Regions from separate parts of the Candidatus Aalborgicola defluviihabitans genome, predicted to be linked through region 2. Evidence: predicted binding sites of a transcription regulator. Region 2 holds the regulator's gene; each other region holds the start of a gene.

Evidence for each region. Region 2 encodes sigma-54, which starts transcription at its own class of promoters, with help from an activator protein. Its sites were predicted from a motif close to TGGCANGNAANCTGCTTT; they were not measured.
Region 1: a site for sigma-54 is predicted at 3,603-3,620, ahead of nirB (nitrite reductase large subunit NirB). Genes of this name have one in related genera too.
Region 3: a site for sigma-54 is predicted at 3,527-3,544, ahead of glnA (type I glutamate--ammonia ligase). Genes of this name have one in related genera too.
Region 4: a site for sigma-54 is predicted at 2,676-2,693, ahead of IPI80_RS17045 (TorF family putative porin). Genes of this name have one in related genera too.

Annotation. Positions count from the first base shown of each region.
Region 1 covers NZ_JADJKN010000005.1:534,398-538,983, forward strand. The annotation lists gene IPI80_RS07285 (GNAT family N-acetyltransferase) at 1-308, shown strand, start outside; gene IPI80_RS07290 (antibiotic biosynthesis monooxygenase family protein) at 349-666, opposite strand; gene IPI80_RS07295 (formate/nitrite transporter family protein) at 854-1,666, shown strand; gene IPI80_RS07300 (protein kinase domain-containing protein) at 1,678-3,420, shown strand; gene nirB (nitrite reductase large subunit NirB) at 3,681-4,586, shown strand, end outside.
Region 2 covers NZ_JADJKN010000023.1:488,166-492,751, forward strand. The annotation lists gene lptB (LPS export ABC transporter ATP-binding protein) at 1-260, shown strand, start outside; gene rpoN (RNA polymerase factor sigma-54) at 343-1,947, shown strand; gene IPI80_RS18305 (hypothetical protein) at 1,998-2,108, opposite strand; gene IPI80_RS18310 (hypothetical protein) at 2,222-2,605, opposite strand; gene IPI80_RS18315 (PRC-barrel domain containing protein) at 2,608-3,414, opposite strand; gene IPI80_RS18320 (THUMP domain-containing protein) at 3,737-4,066, shown strand; gene IPI80_RS18325 (THUMP domain-containing class I SAM-dependent RNA methyltransferase) at 4,096-4,586, shown strand, end outside.
Region 3 covers NZ_JADJKN010000005.1:454,295-458,880, reverse strand. The annotation lists gene IPI80_RS06965 (hypothetical protein) at 47-745, opposite strand; gene IPI80_RS06960 (16S rRNA pseudouridine(516) synthase) at 933-1,706, shown strand; gene IPI80_RS06955 (EI24 domain-containing protein) at 1,690-2,556, shown strand; gene IPI80_RS06950 (competence/damage-inducible protein A) at 2,557-3,357, shown strand; gene glnA (type I glutamate--ammonia ligase) at 3,590-4,586, shown strand, end outside.
Region 4 covers NZ_JADJKN010000023.1:243,074-247,659, forward strand. The annotation lists gene IPI80_RS17035 (amino acid ABC transporter substrate-binding protein) at 1-861, opposite strand, end outside; gene IPI80_RS17040 (YifB family Mg chelatase-like AAA ATPase) at 977-2,524, opposite strand; gene IPI80_RS17045 (TorF family putative porin) at 2,728-3,495, shown strand; gene glnK (P-II family nitrogen regulator) at 3,525-3,863, shown strand; gene amt (ammonium transporter) at 3,876-4,586, shown strand, end outside.

The sequences.
Region 1 (4,586 bases), on a different contig from region 2:
AAGCGCTCAGTCGCAGCCCGCATGTGGTCTATGCCTGGATTGAAGAAGGCGGTCAATCGGTTGCCGTAGGCACGGCAGCTTTCAGCCAAGGCTGGGCCAGCATCCACGGTATGCGCACCCTGCCCCAGCATCGCGGTAAGGGTTTGGCCGGACGGCTACTGGCAACCTTGGCAGATGCCGCCATGGAGCGCGGCCTGGAGCGCGTGTTTCTACAGGTCGAAGAAAGCAATACTGCGGCACTGGCACTGTACCAGCGCGCCGGATTGACCACCGCCTGGCACTACCACTACTGGCGCAAGGATGGCTGAAACGACATCAGCGTCAACGACGGAACAGGTGGCTGCGGCATTACAGCGCGTAGTCGCGCTCCACCTTGGCAATGCGGACCTTGAATGCGGCATACCATTTCTGGTGCCCCAACCGCTGTGCGTCCAGGTGCTCGGCGTTGGCTTTCCAGGCGCGGATCGATTCCAGATCAGCCCAGTAGGACACGGTGATGCCCACTGTTTCCCGCGCTGACTCCACACCCAGATATCCCGGCTGCTGCGCGGCCAGTTCAACCATGCGTTCGGCCATGGCCCCGTAGCCGGTGTCGCCATCGGTACGCAGTGAGGTGAAGATGACCGCGTAATACGGTGGCGCGGGTGTATGGGCAATGGGGTTCATGGGTAGAAATGGTGTTGGCAGGCCGAGAGCGCAGTGTAAGGGTGCACACGCACCAGCTTGATGCACAACACCTTGTCCATACCCACTGAATGCACCATACGGTGCGCGCTGGCCCCATTCACAGCTGGCACAGTCTGTGCAAGTAGTTGGTCGAGACTTTTTTAACGACCAACGAAACGGAGTGGATATGGCGTATTTGGTACCTTCAGAGTTTGTGACCAAGATGGTGGATGCAGGCGAGTCCAAAATCTTCATGTCCACACGGGACACCTTGATCCGGGCCTACATGGCAGGTGCCATCCTGGCACTGGCGGCGGTGTTTTCCATAACCATCAATGTGCAGACCGGTCAGCCCCTGGCTGGCGCCGTGTTGTTTCCGGTGGGCTTTTGCATGCTGTACCTGCTGGGATTTGACCTGCTGACGGGCGTCTTTGTCTTGACACCGCTGGCGCTGATCGACAAGCGCCCCGGTGTGACTCTGGGCGGGGTGCTAAAAAACTGGGGCCTGGTGTTTGCGGGCAACTTTGCCGGTGCCTTCACGGTGGCGGTGCTGATGGCCATTACCTTCACCTACGGCTTCTCGGTGGAACCCAATGCCGTGGGCAAGGCCATTGGCGTAATCGGTGAGAAACGCACGCTGGGCTATGCCGAATACGGTGCTGCCGGTATGCTGACCCTGTTTGTGCGCGGCATGCTGTGCAACTGGATGGTGTCCACCGGTGTGGTTGGCGCCATGATTTCGACCACCGTCACCGGCAAAGTGGTGGCCATGTGGATGCCCATCATGCTGTTCTTCTACATGGCCTTTGAGCACTCGGTGGTGAACATGTTCCTGTTTCCATCCGGCCTGCTGTTGGGTGCCCATTTTTCGATGATGGACTACCTGATCTGGAATGAAATCCCCACTGTGCTGGGCAATCTGGTAGGGGGACTGTCATTCACCGGCCTCACCCTGTACACCACGCACCTGAAGACGGCACCCAAGCGTGCATTCCCATAGTCTGCGGCGCCATGGCCCGCGCTTTGAAAATTTCGATAGGGCAGTGTTCGGAGAAAGGGCGCAAGGAGGTCAATCAGGACTTTCATGGCGCCTACATTCCGAACGAGCCACAACTCACCGCAAAGGGCATTGCGCTGGCGCTGGCCGACGGCATCAGCAGCAGCGCGGTCAGCCAAGTGGCCAGCCAGTACGCAGTTGCCGGTTTTCTGGAGGACTACTACTGCACCTCGGACGCCTGGTCGGTCAAGACCTCGGCCAAGCGGATTCTGGATGCAACCAACTCCTGGCTGCATGCGCAATCCCAGCATAGCCAATACCGCTACGACAAGGACCGTGGCTATGTGTGCACGCTCAGCGCCATGGTCCTCAAATCGACCACTGCCCATATATTCCATGTGGGCGACTCGCGCATTTACCGGCTGCGCGGCAACACGCTGGAGCAACTGACTGCCGACCACCGCGTGTGGGTCGGCAACGGTCAGAGCTACCTGGGCCGTGCGCTGGGCGTCAATCCGCAAATCGAGATCGACTACCAGACCCAGCCGCTGGAGCCGGGCGATATCTTTCTCCTGGCCACCGATGGGGTCTACGAACACCTCCACGCCAAGGCCATGGTCGGCATGCTCCATGCTGGTCAGGAAGGACCGTGCGATTTGCAGGCGGTCGCAGAGCAGTTGGTGCAAACCGCCTACGCGCAGGGCAGTACCGACAACCTTACCGTGCAGATTGTGCGGATTGACGAACTGCCCGTGCATGAGGCCCATGAATTTCAGCAGCACCAGTTGGGCCTGCCGTTCCCGCCCATTCTGGAACCCCGCATGGTGTTGGATGGCTACACCATCGTGCGGGAGGTGCATGGCAGCAGCCGCAGCCACATCTACCTGGCCGTGGACAGCGAGACCCACACCCCCGTCATCCTGAAAACACCGTCGATTGACCTGCGCGGCGACCCCGCGTATTTGGAGCGCTTTCTGACCGAAGAGTGGGTGGCCAGGCGTATCAACAGCGCGCATGTACTCAAGCCCTGCCAGCAAACCCGCAAGCGCAATTTTCTGTACGTGGCCACCGAGTTCATCGACGGCCAGACCCTGACGCAGTGGATGACCGACCACCCCACACCCAGCTTAGAGACGGTGCGCAGCATGGTCGAACAAATCGCCCGGGGCTTGCGTGCCTTCCACCGGCTGGAAATGCTGCACCAGGACCTACGCCCCGACAACATCATGATCGACACCACGGGCACTGTGAAGATCATTGACTTTGGCTCGACCCGGGTAGCCGGCATTGCCGAGACCATGACTGCCACACACCCCGAGGCGATTCTGGGCACCGCCCAATACACGGCGCCCGAAATATTTCTGGATGAAAGGGCAACGCCCCGCGCCGATCTGTTTTCGCTCGGCGTGATTGCCTACCAGATGCTGACCGGGCGCCTGCCCTATGGGGCGGAAGTGGCCAAGTGCCAAACCCGCGCGGCGCAAAACCGGTTGCAGTATGCCTCGGTGCTCGAAGACGAGCGGGACATCCCCGCCTGGATCGATGGAGCCCTGCGCAAGGCGGTGCACCCCAACCCGGCCAAGCGCTACGAGGAACTGTCCGAATTTGTCCAAGACCTGCGCCATCCCAACCCGGCATTCCTCAACCGCCACCACGCGCCACTGATAGAACGCAACCCCTTGGTATTCTGGAAGAGCGTTTCTCTCGTGTTGGCCTTGCTGGTGATGGTGCTTGTGGCGCGGACCTCGGGCCACTAATTTCTATACAGACGCTATTTCTTTGATAGCTGGTTACGTAATGAGAAAGAGGGCTAGCGGCCATTTTGTGCACGCACCACGAAAAACAAGCGCGTTGCCCCGTATTGGTGCATTGCAACCCGCTCGTGGGACAAATTCCCGATTGCCCTCTGAAAACCAAACCGCCAAAGCCTGCTCCCACATGGCACAGCTCTTGCGTAATTCCCTGCAGTCATAACGAAGCGCGCACAACGCAACGCTAATTTTTTGGAGTCGCCCGTATGAAAAAAATGAAACTGGTCATGATTGGCAACGGCATGGCCGGTGTGCGCGCGCTGGAAGAGCTGCTGAAGATTGCACCGGAGATGTACGACATCACCGTATTTGGCACCGAACCACACCCCAACTACAACCGCATCTTGCTGTCGCCCGTGCTGGCTGGTGAGCAGACCCTCGATGAGATCGTTCTGAACCCCTGGGAGTGGTACACCGATAACCACATCACCCTGCACGCTGGCTGGACTGTGACCCAGGTGGACCGGGTGCGCCGAGTGGTGCACGCCGAGAACGCAGCGGGCGAAAAAATCAGCACCGCATACGACCGCCTGGTGCTGGCCACCGGCTCCAACCCTTTCATCCTGCCCATTGCGGGCACGGACCTGCCAGGCGTACTAGCCTACCGTGACATTGCCGATACCGAGGCCATGATCGAGGCCGCCAAACACTACAAGCACGCGGTGGTGATCGGCGGCGGCTTGTTGGGTCTGGAAGCCGCCAATGGCCTGATGAAGCGTGGCATGACGGTGAGCGTGGTGCACGTCATGCCCACGCTGATGGAGCGCCAACTCGACGCGACTGCGGGCAAGATGTTGGAAAAATCGTTGCAAGAGCGCGGCATGCAGTTTCTGATTGGTGCACAGACCCAGGAACTGGTAGGTGGCGCCGACGGGCGTGTCACCGCCGTCAAGTTCAAGGACGGCAGCCAAGTACCAGCCGACCTGGTGGTCATGGCCGTTGGCATTCGCCCCAACACGGCCTTGGCCGAGAGCATGCGCCTGTACTGCAACAAGGGCATTGTGGTCAACGACACCATGCAGACCACCACCGATGCACGCATCTACGCCGTGGGTGAGTGCGCTGCGCACCGGGGCATTGCCTACGGCCTGGTGGCACCCCTGTTTGAGCAG
Region 2 (4,586 bases):
CGCGCTTCATCCTGCTGGATGAGCCCTTTGCTGGCATCGACCCGATTGCGGTGATCGAAATCCAGCGCATCATCAACTTTCTTAAAAGCCGTGGCATTGGTGTGCTGATCACCGACCACAACGTGCGCGAAACCCTGGGCATTTGCGACCACGCGTACATCATCAGCGACGGCACGGTGTTGGCCCAAGGCACGCCGGCCGAGATCGTCGATAACGCCGATGTGCGCCGGGTGTACCTCGGCGAGCACTTCAAAATGTAATGGCCCCCACGCTCGTCACTGCGTACACTGCGCTGCCCCCCGAGGGGGCTAAGTCTCCTTGGGGCGGCCCTGCGGAGACTTGATGAAACACGGCCTTTCATTACGGGTCTCGCAGCACCTGGCGCTCACGCCCCAACTGCAGCAGTCCATTCGCCTGTTGCAACTCTCGACCCTGGAGTTGAGCCAGGAAGTGGAGCAGATGCTCGACGAAAACCCGTTTCTGGAAATGAGCCAGGACGATGCGGTGCGTGAGGAATTCGGCCTGGCCCAGGCAGACACGCCAGTCAGTGAAGGCGAGCGCGAAGTGGAGTTTGCTCCTGTTTCTATAGCTGACTACGCTGATTCGACGAGGGCTGATGGCCCAAAAGATGAAGAGATTACGCCCCTGACCGCATCCGAGGATCCCAACTGGGACGGCGATGGCACCACTGAGCTGGTGCCTGACGACGGCGAATGGGGCACCGACGCCAAGGCCAAAACCAACAATCTGGACGCCGGTGAAGAAACCGACGCCACGGAACTCGCGCGTAGCCAGGAATCCCTGCAATCGCACCTGCACCGCCAGGCTTTGCGTTTGCGACTGAGCGAGACCGATGCCAGTGCCTTGCGCTTCCTGATCGAGTCGCTCAACGACGATGGCTACCTGGAAGACCCGCTGGATGACTTGGCCCGTGGCCTGGCCGGTGAGGATGCTGAACAGGTGGAAGACCTGGTGCACCACTTCACCGTGGCATTGGGTCTGCTGCATAACCTGGAGCCGGCCGGTGTCGGCGCGCGGAACCTGGGCGAATGCCTGCGTCTGCAACTGCGCGCCCAACTTGATGATGCGCTAGACACGCCCACGCCTGAACGTGCCGCGCTGTTGGCGCTGGCATTGCGCGTCTGCGCGCAACCCATGGACTTGCTGGCCCGCCGAGACGTAAAAACCCTGGTGCAGCGCTGCGGCGGCACGGATGCTCAAACCCGCGAGGCCATCGCCCTGATTGCCCGGTTGGAGCCCAAGCCCGGACGGCGTTTCGTGGATGTGGAGCGCAACATTGTGGTGCCCGATGTTCTGGTGGTTGCCGCCACCAAGGTGCGCCCCGGTGCCAGCCCGCAGTTTCGCGTCATACTCAATCCCGACGTGATGCCCAAGTTGCGCGTGCACGACATCTATGCCAATGTGCTGCGCAACCACCGTGGCGGCAAAGACGCCGCCAGCTACGCCGGCTTGCAACAGCGCCTGCAAGAGGCGCGCTGGTTTATCAAAAACATCCAGCAACGATTCGATACCATTTTGCGGGTCAGCACCGCTATCGTGGAGCGGCAGAAAAGCTTTTTTACCCATGGCGAGCTGGCCATGCGCCCCCTGGTGTTACGCGAAATTGCCGATGAATTGGGCCTGCACGAATCCACCATCAGCCGCGTTACTACCGCCAAATACATGGCCACGCCGTTTGGCACGTTTGAGCTGAAGTATTTTTTTGGCTCCGGCCTGGGCACTGAATCTGGCGGTAATGCCTCCAGCACGGCGGTGCGTGCACTCATCAAACAGTTCATCAGCGCCGAGAGCAACAAGAAGCCCTTCTCCGACAACCAGATTTCCGAGATGCTCAAGGAGCAGGGAATCGACTGCGCCCGCCGCACCGTGGCCAAATACCGCGAGGGGCTCAAAATCGCCCCTGCATCGCTGAGGAAAGCGTTGTAGCGGCCATGCCCTCAGTCCCCTCGGCGGATACGGGCCCACCAGGAGTTGTGTTAACCGCCTACGACAAGAGCGGAAGTATTGACACTTTTCACACCCTTCACTTTTTCCGCAATCATCTTCACCAGGTCAATAGCATCCTGAGTGGGCAACTTGCCGTTCAGACTTACGACGCAGTGTTTGGTTTAGACGCCGACCTTGACCGCTGAATCTACTTTACTTGTTGCGGTATTGGACGCAGCCCCAGAGTGGTCTGCAGTTGCTGCTGCTGCCAGCTTTACAGCGTCGACGGCAGTGGCGACATTACCCGCAGCTCGAACCGGTCCTTGAAAGTGATTGTCCAGAACATGGGTTCATGCGCCGTATCGGAAACAATGGATGCAACGTTGGACGGGTAGACATGCACCACGCTCCCGCCGTCGGGAGGAACGACAGCATGGTAATGCCGGCGTACGGCAACAGAGCCCGGCAACATCTCCAATACTTTCGCCAACGAATCGACGACCCGTATGCTCTCCTGCGTCTGACCGAAAACCTGTACCGAGGTCTGTCCGACCTGTTGTTCCGGGACGGCCTCCACAAACAGCACGGCTGTGGGGTTGATGTGCACCGCCTCGGACGTGGGCGGATTGGTCGCGCGGCAAAGTTGGATGGTGGACATCGTCAGTCCAGGAAACCTGCCGGAACGACTTCCCGGGCATGCTCCCGCTCCCAGTAGGTGGAACGGCCATAGTGACTGTAGAGTTCCTGCTCACGGCTGCGGTTGAGGTCCGCTGAGGATTCATAGTGCGGGCTGTTTCGAACAGTCGCCCGGGTCAAGTTGACGGTAACGCTGGAGTCAGCCCAATTCACGTTGGTAATCCACTCTGGTGGAATCAAGACTTTGTTGCCCATCCACCAGTTGCTGGTGTTAATCACCAAATAACGAATGGCCCAGGTCACTTCGTCTACCAGCATGCCTTGTACATGGCCAATGTCGCCGTCGCTGGCATGGACATGGTAGCCCGCAACCGCCGCGCAACTGCGCAGATGCGGGTCGTCTTCACGTTGGCTGCGCTCGCGCTCGGCCTGGACGTGAAGCTCGGCCGCCTCGGAGCGAATCGGCACTGTCGGCAAATACAGCCCATCCCCCCAGTACCCTCCTGTGCCCCAGTAGTAAGGATAGGCGTAGTAGTCGGCATACTCCATCTCGTGCTGTCGCGACACCGGCTTCTTGGTATCGATGTCCGGGCTATTCTTTAACTGGTCCCGGGTCAGGCTTAAAGACAGGCGCTTGCTAGCCCAGTCGGCGTGTTGCACCGCATAAGGGGAAATCAACACATTGCGACTGGTCAGCCAGGCACCGGTTTTTATCACCATATAGCGGACCACCCAGGATTGGTCGTCGAAGTAGGCGTCCGTGAGTTCGCCCACATCTCCATCGGTCGCGGCGATGGTGTAGCTCTTGAGTTCTTGCATATTGCGCAGCATGGTGCTTCACTCCTGATCAGTGCCTAGGACAGCCTGCATCGTGCTGCCAGGCTACCGCCTGGTCTGTGCGCTGCCTAACTGAGTGCAGATTTATTGGCGCTGGATGAAGGGTACGACACCAGTGTGGTTGTCATTGAACCAATGCAACTTTTCAGGATCTGCAAATTGCGGCTTGTCAGAAAGCGAGTGGTCAATCGTCGAAACTCCTGGCGGCTACTATTGCTTGAGCCGGGTGGACACAGCAGGCACGCGCACAGGGCTGCGCTGCAGACCACGCAATGAAGAATGGTCCGACAATACGGAACCGCAGACCAAAGCACTCATGAATCAATTGCAAATTTTTCTCCCCTGCGCCGCTGGCGTGGAAGACCTGCTGGCGCACGAGGTGCATAACCTCACCGGCCTGCAGGGCCAAGACCTGCTGACCCGCCGGGGCGGCGTCATGGCGCGCACCACCTGGCGCGACGTCATGCGCCTGAATCTGCACAGCCGTCTCGCGCAGCGCGTGCTGGTGCAGCTCTCGTACACCGACTACCGCAATGAGCAAGACCTGTACCGTGCGGCCTCTGAGGTCGCCTGGGAGATCTGGTTCACACCCAAGCAAAGCATCAAGGTGGAGGTGACGGCCCAGCACAGCCCGCTCACTTCCTGAACTTTGCCGCGCTCAAGATCAAAGACGCGGTGTGCGACCGCTTTCGCGACAAGGCCCACGGCGTGCGCCCGGACGTCAACACCCAGTGGCCGGACGTGCGCATCTACGCCCACCTGACCACCGACTCCTGCTCGCTGTATATCGACACATCAGGCGAGCCGCTGTTCAAGCGCGGCTGGCGCGAAGACAAGGGCGACGCCCCGCTGAAAGAAACCCTGGCCGCCGCCATGATTGCCGCCAGCGGTTGGGCCGATGGCGATGACGACTTGCTCCCGCTGTACGACCCCTGTTGCGGCAGCGGCACCATTGCCATCGAGGCGGCGCAAATTGCCTGCAACATTGCGCCGGGCAGCCTGCGCCACTTTGCCTTTGAGAAGTATTTGCCGTTTCAGGCCCATGTCTGGCATGCCATTCAAGCCGAAGCTGCCGCCGCCGTGGTTAAGCCGCCGGCGGGCCACCAGGCCCTGATTTACGGCAGCGATGTGTCCCACCGCATGGTGGATTTTGCACAGCGCAATGC
Region 3 (4,586 bases), on a different contig from region 2:
CTACCATATGCAATCCGCATGCCTACTTTGCTAAGGGTTTACCCACCTAGAGCTTTGCGGCGCGGCTGTCCAGAGGGGTCACGAAGGAATTCTGTTCCCAGCCGGAGGACTCCAGCATGCTTTCAGCGTAGCCCGAGGAGTTGGGCATGGACGCATCCAGCTGGGCTACGGACTGGTTCTTGGTGTTGCGCTTGCGGTCCACAATAGCGTACAAATGCTGGCTCACGTTCTTGAAGCGCGACTCCAGTTCACCGTTCGCGTTGCCTCTGGCCGCTTGCTCGCCCAGGAAAGCTGTGCGGATCTGGATCAGGTGGGGCAGGTTGGCCGGGTCCACCACCGTGTAGTGGATGCCGCATTGCGACAGCAGGTTGTGTTTGAGGGTTTGGTTGCTCAGGGACAATCCCTTGGGGCCTGGTACATCAATGCACCCAATCACTTCACCTTCCATATTGCACAGCGTAAAGGTGCAGTAAACCCCATTGAGTAAGTGGTACCAGTGCGCAGCATCGGCCTGCTGGGCGGGTGAGGTAAACCGGGTGATGGGCAATTTGATCAATATCTGATGGTCAAACATCACCTTGGTCAGCCACAGCCAGACTTGCTTTTCACGGTTGTTGACCAACGCACGTACCGTCAGCGGCCAATCTTTGGGAATGCGTTTGCGGTCCGGGGTTTTTGACCGGCGCAGCCAGTAAACGACGCCGCCACCCAGCGCCAATCCCAATACAAAAACAGCATAGATCATGTCACTCACCCTGAATATATGGAGCCATCTGCGTGGCTGTCATAGTTCGTGGCAGTCTACTGCCTTTCGACCGGGTTGCCCAGTGTTTTGCTGCGATGCAGCATCAACATGCCGGCATGGTGGGCTTCGTGGCAAGATTCGGGCGGCACGAGAATCCCCCACAATGAAGACCAACGAGAAACACCGCATGCAGCTACAGGAAATACTTTACTCACAAGGATTTGGCACCCGGCGTGTTTGCGCCGGGCTGGTTCAGCAGGGTTTGGTTCAAGTTTATATGGAAAATGAGTCTCCAGCCCTCGTGGAATGTACGCAAGCCGCTACGGAATTTGTAGCGGATGGGTTGCGCTTCAGGGTCCAGGGGGTGGACTGGCCGTACCATGAAAAAGCCTACCTGATGCTGCACAAGCCCGCTGGCACCGAATGTTCACAAAAGCCATCCACCTACCCCAGCATCTACTCGCTGCTGCCGTCGCCGCTGCGATTGCGGCCACAAAAGGCTGCGGTGCAGGGCGTGCAGGCGGTAGGAAGGCTTGACCAGGACACGACAGGTCTGCTGTTACTGACGGATGACGGCAAGTTCATCCACCGCATGAGTTCACCGCGCCACCATGTTCCCAAGGTCTATGAGGTAACGGTCAAGCACACGCTGGACGCGCGCCAGGTCCAGAAGCTGCTGGATGGGGTGGTGCTGGATGACGACCCCAAACCCGTGCGTGCCGCAGCTTGCGCGGCTGTGGGCCCGCTCCATCTGCGCCTGACCCTTACCGAGGGCAAGTACCACCAGGTCAAACGCATGGTGGCAGCGGTTGGTAACCGCGTGGAGGGCTTGCACCGCTCGCAGATTGGGGGTCTGCGTTTGCCTGTGGACCTGACGCCAGGCCAGTGGCGCTGGTTAAGCGAGGCGGATTTGCAGGCTATTCAAAGCCCGGTATCCTTGTCACATGAGCATGCTATTTGATTCGTTCTGGCGCGCGGCTGCGTACTGCTTGAGGCCGCGGGTGATTCTGTTGTCGGTGTTGCCGCTGGTTCTGGTGGTCGCCCTGACCGTAGGCCTAGGTTATTTCTACTGGGATGTAGCGATGGACCAGGTGCGTCTGTTGCTGGAATCCAGCGAGTTCGTCAACAACGGCTGGGCCTGGCTGGACAGCATTGGGTTGGGACGCATCAAGACGGTGCTGGCCCCAATGGTCGTCATCTTCGTTGTGACGCCCCTGATCGTTATGGTGTCGTTGCTGGTGGTAGCGCTGTTGATGACGCCGATGCTGGTGCGTCTGGTGGCGCTGCGGCGTTTTCCGGCACTGGAAGAGCGCAACGGTGCGTCGTTTCTCTACAGTGTGGCCTGGTCTTTGGGCTCCACGGTGCTGGCACTGCTGGCCACGGTGGCCTCTCTTCCGCTGTGGTTTGTGCCGCCCCTGGTGCTGATTTTGCCGCCGCTGATTTGGGGCTGGCTCACCTACCGGGTCATGTCCTTCGACGCGTTGGCTAACCACGCCAGCGCCGAAGAGCGCCGCACGGTTTTGAAGCGTCATCGCATGCAACTGCTGGGCATGGGCGTGTTGACCGGTTACCTGGGGGCCGCGCCCAGCCTGGTGTGGGCGTTTGGCGCCCTGTTTGCGGTCACTTTCTTTGTCTTCCTGGTGCCGCTGGCAATCTGGATTTACACCCTGGTGTTTGCTTTTTCGTCCCTGTGGTTCACCCATTACTGTTTGGCGGCCTTGCAGGCTCTGCGCCAGGAACGCGCGGCCGAGGCCGTGATCGTGGCGGAAATCCCGGTCGCCGAACCACCGCTTTTGATTTCCGTGGAATAGATCAACATGAACTTTGGCCTCATCATCATTGGCGATGAAATCCTGTCTGGCAAGCGTCAGGACAAGCACCTTGCAAAAACCATTGAGTTGCTGTCTGCACGGGGGCTGCCACTGGCCTATGCCGACTACGTGGGTGACGATCCGCAGCGCATCACCGCGACGCTGGCGCGCGCCTTTGCCTCGGGTGACGTGGTGTTTTCTTGTGGAGGAATTGGTGCCACCCCGGATGACCACACACGCCAGTGCGCCGCGCGGGCCCTGGGGCGTGAATTGGCCCTGCACCCCCAGGCTGAGACGCTGATCCGTGAACGCATGCAGGACTTTGCCCGGGAGAAGGGCGTTGCCTACGAGCCCAACCGCAGTGACAACCTGCACCGGCTCAACATGGGTACGTTTCCTGTCGGTGCGCAGATCATCCCTAACCCGTTCAACAAGATTCCCGGCTTTTACTGCGGGAGCGTTTATTTTGTTCCGGGTTTCCCGGTCATGGCCCATCCCATGATGGAGTGGGTGCTGGACACGCACTACCACCACCTGTTTGTGCAGGATGCTTGGGTCGAGCAGTCGGTCATCGTGTTTGGGGCCATGGAGGCCAGCCTGACCCCGCTCATGGAGGACATTGAGCGTGACCATGCGGTCAAGGTGTTCAGCCTGCCCAGCGTGGACCACGCACAGTACGGGCACCATATCGAGCTTGGTGTAAAAGGCGCACCCGCTGCTGTAGCCCCCGCTTATGCTGCCCTGCTGCAGGGTTTGGGGCAGGCGCATGCCAAGTTAGGCCCTGAGATGGTGCGCAAATAGAATTGCACTTAATTGGTGCACGCAAAAGAGCCTTGATTTGGTGCATCAACCGAAATGGCAGGCGTTCGCCCCCCGCTTCACACGCGGACTTTGACGCAACACAACGGAAAACTGACGTGTCTCAAGGCAAAATAGCCTGATTTACCAAAAATGGTGCTTGCCCGGGTTTTGGCACAAAAACTGCAATGGAGGCAAGGCGAGAATTTTCACAACCGTGTAACAGGAGTATTTGATGGCCAAGACCGTCGCAGACGTGATGAAGATGGTGAAAGAGAACGAAGTCAAGTTTGTCGACTTCCGCTTCACCGATACCCGCGGCAAGCAGCAGCACACCACCGTGCCTGTTTCGCACTTTGATGAAGACAAGTTTGCGTCGGGCCATGCGTTTGACGGTTCGTCCATTGCTGGCTGGAAAGGCATTGAAGCGTCGGACATGTTGCTCATGCCCGATCCCAACACTGCCAACATCGACCCTTTCTTTGAAGAAACCACCATCATCATGAATTGTGATGTGGTTGAGCCTGCCGACGGCAAGGCCTACGACCGCGATCCGCGCTCCATCGCCAAGCGCGCTGAAGCCTACCTCAAGGCCTCCGGCATTGGCGACACGGCCTTCTTCGGCCCAGAGCCAGAGTTCTTCATTTTTGATGGCGTACGTTGGAGCACCGAACCCAACAACACCTTCTACGAAATCGACGAGTACGAAGCCCCCTGGAACAGCGGCTCCAAGCTCGAAGGCGGCAACCGCGGCCACCGTCCCACCACCAAGGGCGGCTACTTCCCCGTGCCCCCGGTCGACAGCACGCAAGACATGCGCGCCGAGATGTCCCTGATTCTCGAATCCCTGGGCATCCCGGTTGAAGTGTTCCACCACGAAGTGGCGGGCGCGGGCCAAAACGAAATTGGCACCCGCTTCTCGACTTTGGTCGAGCGCGCCGACTGGACCATGCTGCAAAAGTATGTGATCCACAACGTGGCCAATGCCTACGGCAAAACCGCTACTTTCATGCCCAAGCCCTACCACGGCGACAACGGCTCTGGCATGCACGTGCACCAGTCGGTGTGGAAAGACGGCAAGAACCTGTTTGCTGGCGACGGCTATGCCGGTTTGAGCGACTTCGCGTTGTATTACATCGGCGGCATCATCAAGCATGCCCGTGCGCTGAACGCCATCACCAACCCCGGCACCAACAGCTACAAGCGCCTGGTTCCGCACTTCGAAGCACCGG
Region 4 (4,586 bases), 250 kb from region 2:
CATGGGGATGTTGAGCGAAGTGTTGTTTGGGGGAATGGGTTTGGTGAACCAGCGGTCGTAAATGGTATAGGCCTCGCGGGAACTGATCAGGCGCTTCATTTCCTCGTCGACTATGGCCTTGAGTTCGGGGTCGCTTTTGGACATGACGATGGACAGAGGCTCCAGCGTCAGGTACTTGCCAACCACCTTGAGCTTCGTTGGGTCGGGACGACTGGCGATCAGGCCGAGCAGCAGCACGTCATCCATGGCAAAGGCATCGGCCTGCCCTTTTTCGATCATCTCGGCGGCCTGCTTGTGGTCGTTGACCTTCATGATGTTGATGCGCATCAGCCGCTCGGTGTTGGCACGGGTGACAGCTGCCAGCGAAGGCGTGCCAAAAGACGACAGCAGCGTCAGCCCCTCCATACCCCGCAGGTCGGTAATTTTGCTGTCAGAACGCACCATGAAACGGGTGCCGGTTATGTAATGGGGGATGGTGAAGGCCACTTTTTCACGGCGTTCGGCATTGTTGCCCGTGGAGCCACATTCCAGGTCAGCCTTGTTTTGCTCGATGGCCTTGATCTGGTTGAACTCGGTGACCGGCAGGTACGCAATGGTTAATGTTTTGAGCGCCAGGTTCTTGCGGATCGCCTCAGTTACCTTGAGGCACAGGTCTATGGTGTAGCCAATGGCGTGTTTGTCAGCGTCCAGGTAGGCAAACGGGATGGCTGTACTGCGGTGCGCAAGCGTGATCTTGCCACTCTGGCGTATGCGTTCCAGCACGGGCCCGGCATTGGCGGACCACGAGGTGGCAACCAAGGTCAGGGCGGTCAGGATAGTTGCATTCAGTGTGCGCAGGGCGGTGGCGTGGCGAAACAGCATAGTTGGACACTCTGGTTGTGCGACGGAAGCATGGATTGTCCCGCCAAAAAAGGTATGGCGCATTGTGTGCTAGATACCCAGTTAGCGCAGAATCATATCGGAGTACGCGATGGTCCTAGGGGGACACTGTGCGGCGGTACTGCATGGCCTCGGCCACGTGGCCGATTTGCGTGTGCTGCGAACCAGCCAGATCGGCTATGGTACGCGCCACTTTGAGTGTGCGGTGCGTGCCGCGCGCCGACCAGCCCAGGCGCGCTGCGGCCATGTGCAAAAACTGCAGTGCATCCGCTGCCAGCAGGGCGTGCTGGTCAATGGCCTGGCCTTGTAGGGCCATATTGCTGCTACCCTGACGATCCATGGCCCGCTGGCGAGCCGCCACGCAACGCTGGCGAATACTGGTGCTGGATTCACCCAACTGTGCCCCCAGCAAATCGGAGTGGGGCACCTGGGGTACGTCCACGTGCAGATCGATGCGGTCCATCAGCGGCCCACTCAATTTGGATTGGTAGCGGCGGATCTGATCGGGCGTGCAACGGCAGCGGTGGCTTGCACTGCCCAGGTAACCGCAGGGGCAGGGGTTCATGGCACCCACCAATTGAAAGCGCGCCGGAAATTCGCAGCGCTGCGCCGCCCGCGAGATGGTGATGGCGCCAGTCTCCAGGGGCTCACGCAGCGCCTCCAGTGCTGTGCGCTGAAATTCTGGCATTTCGTCCAGAAACAGGACGCCGTGGTGGGCAAGGGATACTTCGCCGGGACGCGGTGGTGATCCGCCGCCTACCAGAGCCACGGCGCTGGCCGAGTGGTGGGGCGAGCAGGTGGGCCGTTGACCCCAGTTTTCAATCGCAAAGCGTCCGCGCAGGCTGCTGATGGCGGCGCTTTGCAGCGCCTCTTCACATGACATGGGCGGCAGCAGTCCGGCAAAACGTTGCGCCAACATGGACTTGCCAGAACCCGGTGGCCCCACCATGAGCAGACTGTGGCCTCCAGCGGCAGCAATTTCCAGGGCGCGCTTGGCACCGGCCTGACCTTTGACGTCGGCCATATCGGGGCCGGTACGATGCGGGGTGTGCAGAACCGCCTCCACACGGCACCAGCCGTCATCGGGCACGGGCTCCGTGTCGTCCTGGGCCGCTGCAGTGCTGCCAGGCGGGACAAACTGGCGAACCACGTCCAGCAGGTGGCGGGCCCGGTACACCTGAGAGCCAGGTACCAGCGCCGCCTCTTCGGCATTGCCGGGTGGCAATACCAACTTGGGAACTGCAGTGGTGCTGTGCAAGGCCAACGCCATGGCCAATGCGCCCCGCACAGGCTGCAACGCTCCGGTTAGCGACAGCTCGCCGGCAAACTCATAGTCTGCCAAACGGCTGCCGTCAATCTGCCCACTGGCGGCCAGAATGCCCAATGCAATGGGAAGGTCGAGTCGGCCGGAGTCTTTGGGCAGGTCAGCCGGCGCCAGATTGACGGTGATACGTTGGTTGTGCGGAAATTGCAAGCCAGCATTTTGAATGGCGCAGCGAACCCGCTCGCGGGCTTCCTTGACCTCCACATCGGCCAGCCCAACCAGGGTAAAGCTGGGTAGCCCATTGGCCAGATGCACTTCCACGGTGACCCGTGCGGCCTCCAGGCCCCGCAAAGCACGGCTTTGCACCAAAGACAAGCCCATAGCCCATGCTCCCAAAAAGTGCGCACTGTCCAGACCTTTGCGCCCAGGTTATGCACTAGACTAGTGCAAACTGTAAATATATACAGTCATGATAGCGATATCTGTACGCCAACGTCAACGGTCAAGCGCGATACAGACCTTGAATGGCATGTGGCATGCATCGTGCTAAGTGGGACTATCCCCTTAACCGATCGGAGCCTTCAATGCCAACCAAGTCCAAGACCCTTCTCGCCCTCGCCTGTGCACTGGCCAGTACGGCCGCTCTGGCACAAACGGCTGCCCCGGCTGCTGAGCCGCAGTCCACCCTGAGCTTCAACGTAGGCGTTGTGAGCGACTACCGCTTTCGCAGCGTGGCACAGACGTCGTTCAAGCCCGCGCTCCAGTTGGGGGCTGACTACGCCCACAAGAGTGGTGCCTACGTTGGCATCTGGGGTTCCAACATCAATTGGATCAAGGACTATGTGGGTGCCACCGATGGTTCCACCGAAGTCGATCTGTACGGCGGCTTCAAGGGTGAAATCGCCAAAGATTTAACCTTTGACGTGGGCGTGATCACCTACCAATACCCCGGCAACACAGCCGACAAGGTGCTGGTCAACGCCAACACCACAGAAGTCTATGGTGCACTGACCTTCGGCATCGTCACCGCCAAGTACAGCCAGGCCACCAGCAACTTCATTGCCAACCCCGACAGCAAGGGTGCGAACTACCTTGAACTGGCTGCCGCATTGGATCTGGGCAATGGCTTCACGCTGACTCCGCACGTGGGCCGCCAGAGCATTCCCAACCAGGCTGGCAATGCAGGGGATTACACCGATTGGTCGCTGACGCTGACCAAGGACTTCGGTACCGGCCTGACGGCCTCCATAGCAGCCATGACCACTGACGCCAAGGACGCGTTCTACAAGGTCGGAGGCTTTGACAACCTGGGCAAGAACGCACTGACCGTCGGCGTCAAGTACACGTTCTGATGGCGTCGATCAACACACAAGGAAGCACCATGAAACTCGTAACGGCAATCATCAAACCATTCAAGCTCGACGAGGTGCGCGAAGCCCTGTCCGGCATGGGCGTGCAGGGCATCACCGTCACCGAAGTCAAAGGCTTTGGGCGTCAAAAAGGGCACACCGAGCTGTACCGTGGCGCGGAGTACGTGGTCGACTTTTTGCCCAAGGTCAAGATAGAAGCGGCGGTCGACGACGCGCTGGTGGAACGCGTGATTGAGGCCATCGAAGGCGCCGCTCGCACCGGCAAGATCGGCGACGGCAAGATTTTTGTGTACGACCTGGAACAGGTCGTGCGCATCCGCACCGGCGAGACCGGCAACGACGCCCTGTGATTGGAAAACACCATGAAAAAATTATTCATTTCCCTTGCGCTGGGTTGGAGTCTGTTAACCGCGGGTTCTGTCGCGCTGGCGCAGACTGTGGCACCCGCGCTAACACTGGTCCCCAACAAGGGTGACACCGCCTGGATGATGGTCTCCACCATGCTGGTCATCTTGATGACTGTGCCGGGCCTGGCGCTGTTCTACGGTGGTTTGGTGCGCAGCAAGAACATGCTGTCTGTGCTGATGCAGGTCATGGTCACGTTCTCGATGATTGTGGTGCTGTGGTTCATCTACGGCTACAGCCTGGCGTTTACCGAGGGCAACCCGTTCATCGGCGGGTTTGACCGGTTGCTCATGAAGGGCATCTGGGACAACGCTGCGGGTACTTTTGCCAATGCCGCCACATTCAGCAAGGGCGTTGTGATCCCTGAGATCGTGTTTGCCGCATTCCAGGCCACGTTTGCCGGCATCACTTGCGCGCTGATCGTCGGATCATTCGCTGAACGCATCAAGTTCGCTGCCGTGTTGGCCTTCATGGTGCTGTGGTTCACCTTCAGCTACTTGCCTATGGCGCACATGGTCTGGTTCTGGGCCGGCCCTGACGCTTACATCAGCAAGGAAGTGGTCGACAAGGTTAATGCCACGGCTGGCATGCTGTGGCAGTGGGGTGCGATGGACTTCGCAGGCGGTACGGTGGTGCACATCAACGCTGCGGTCGCCGGTTTGGTCGGT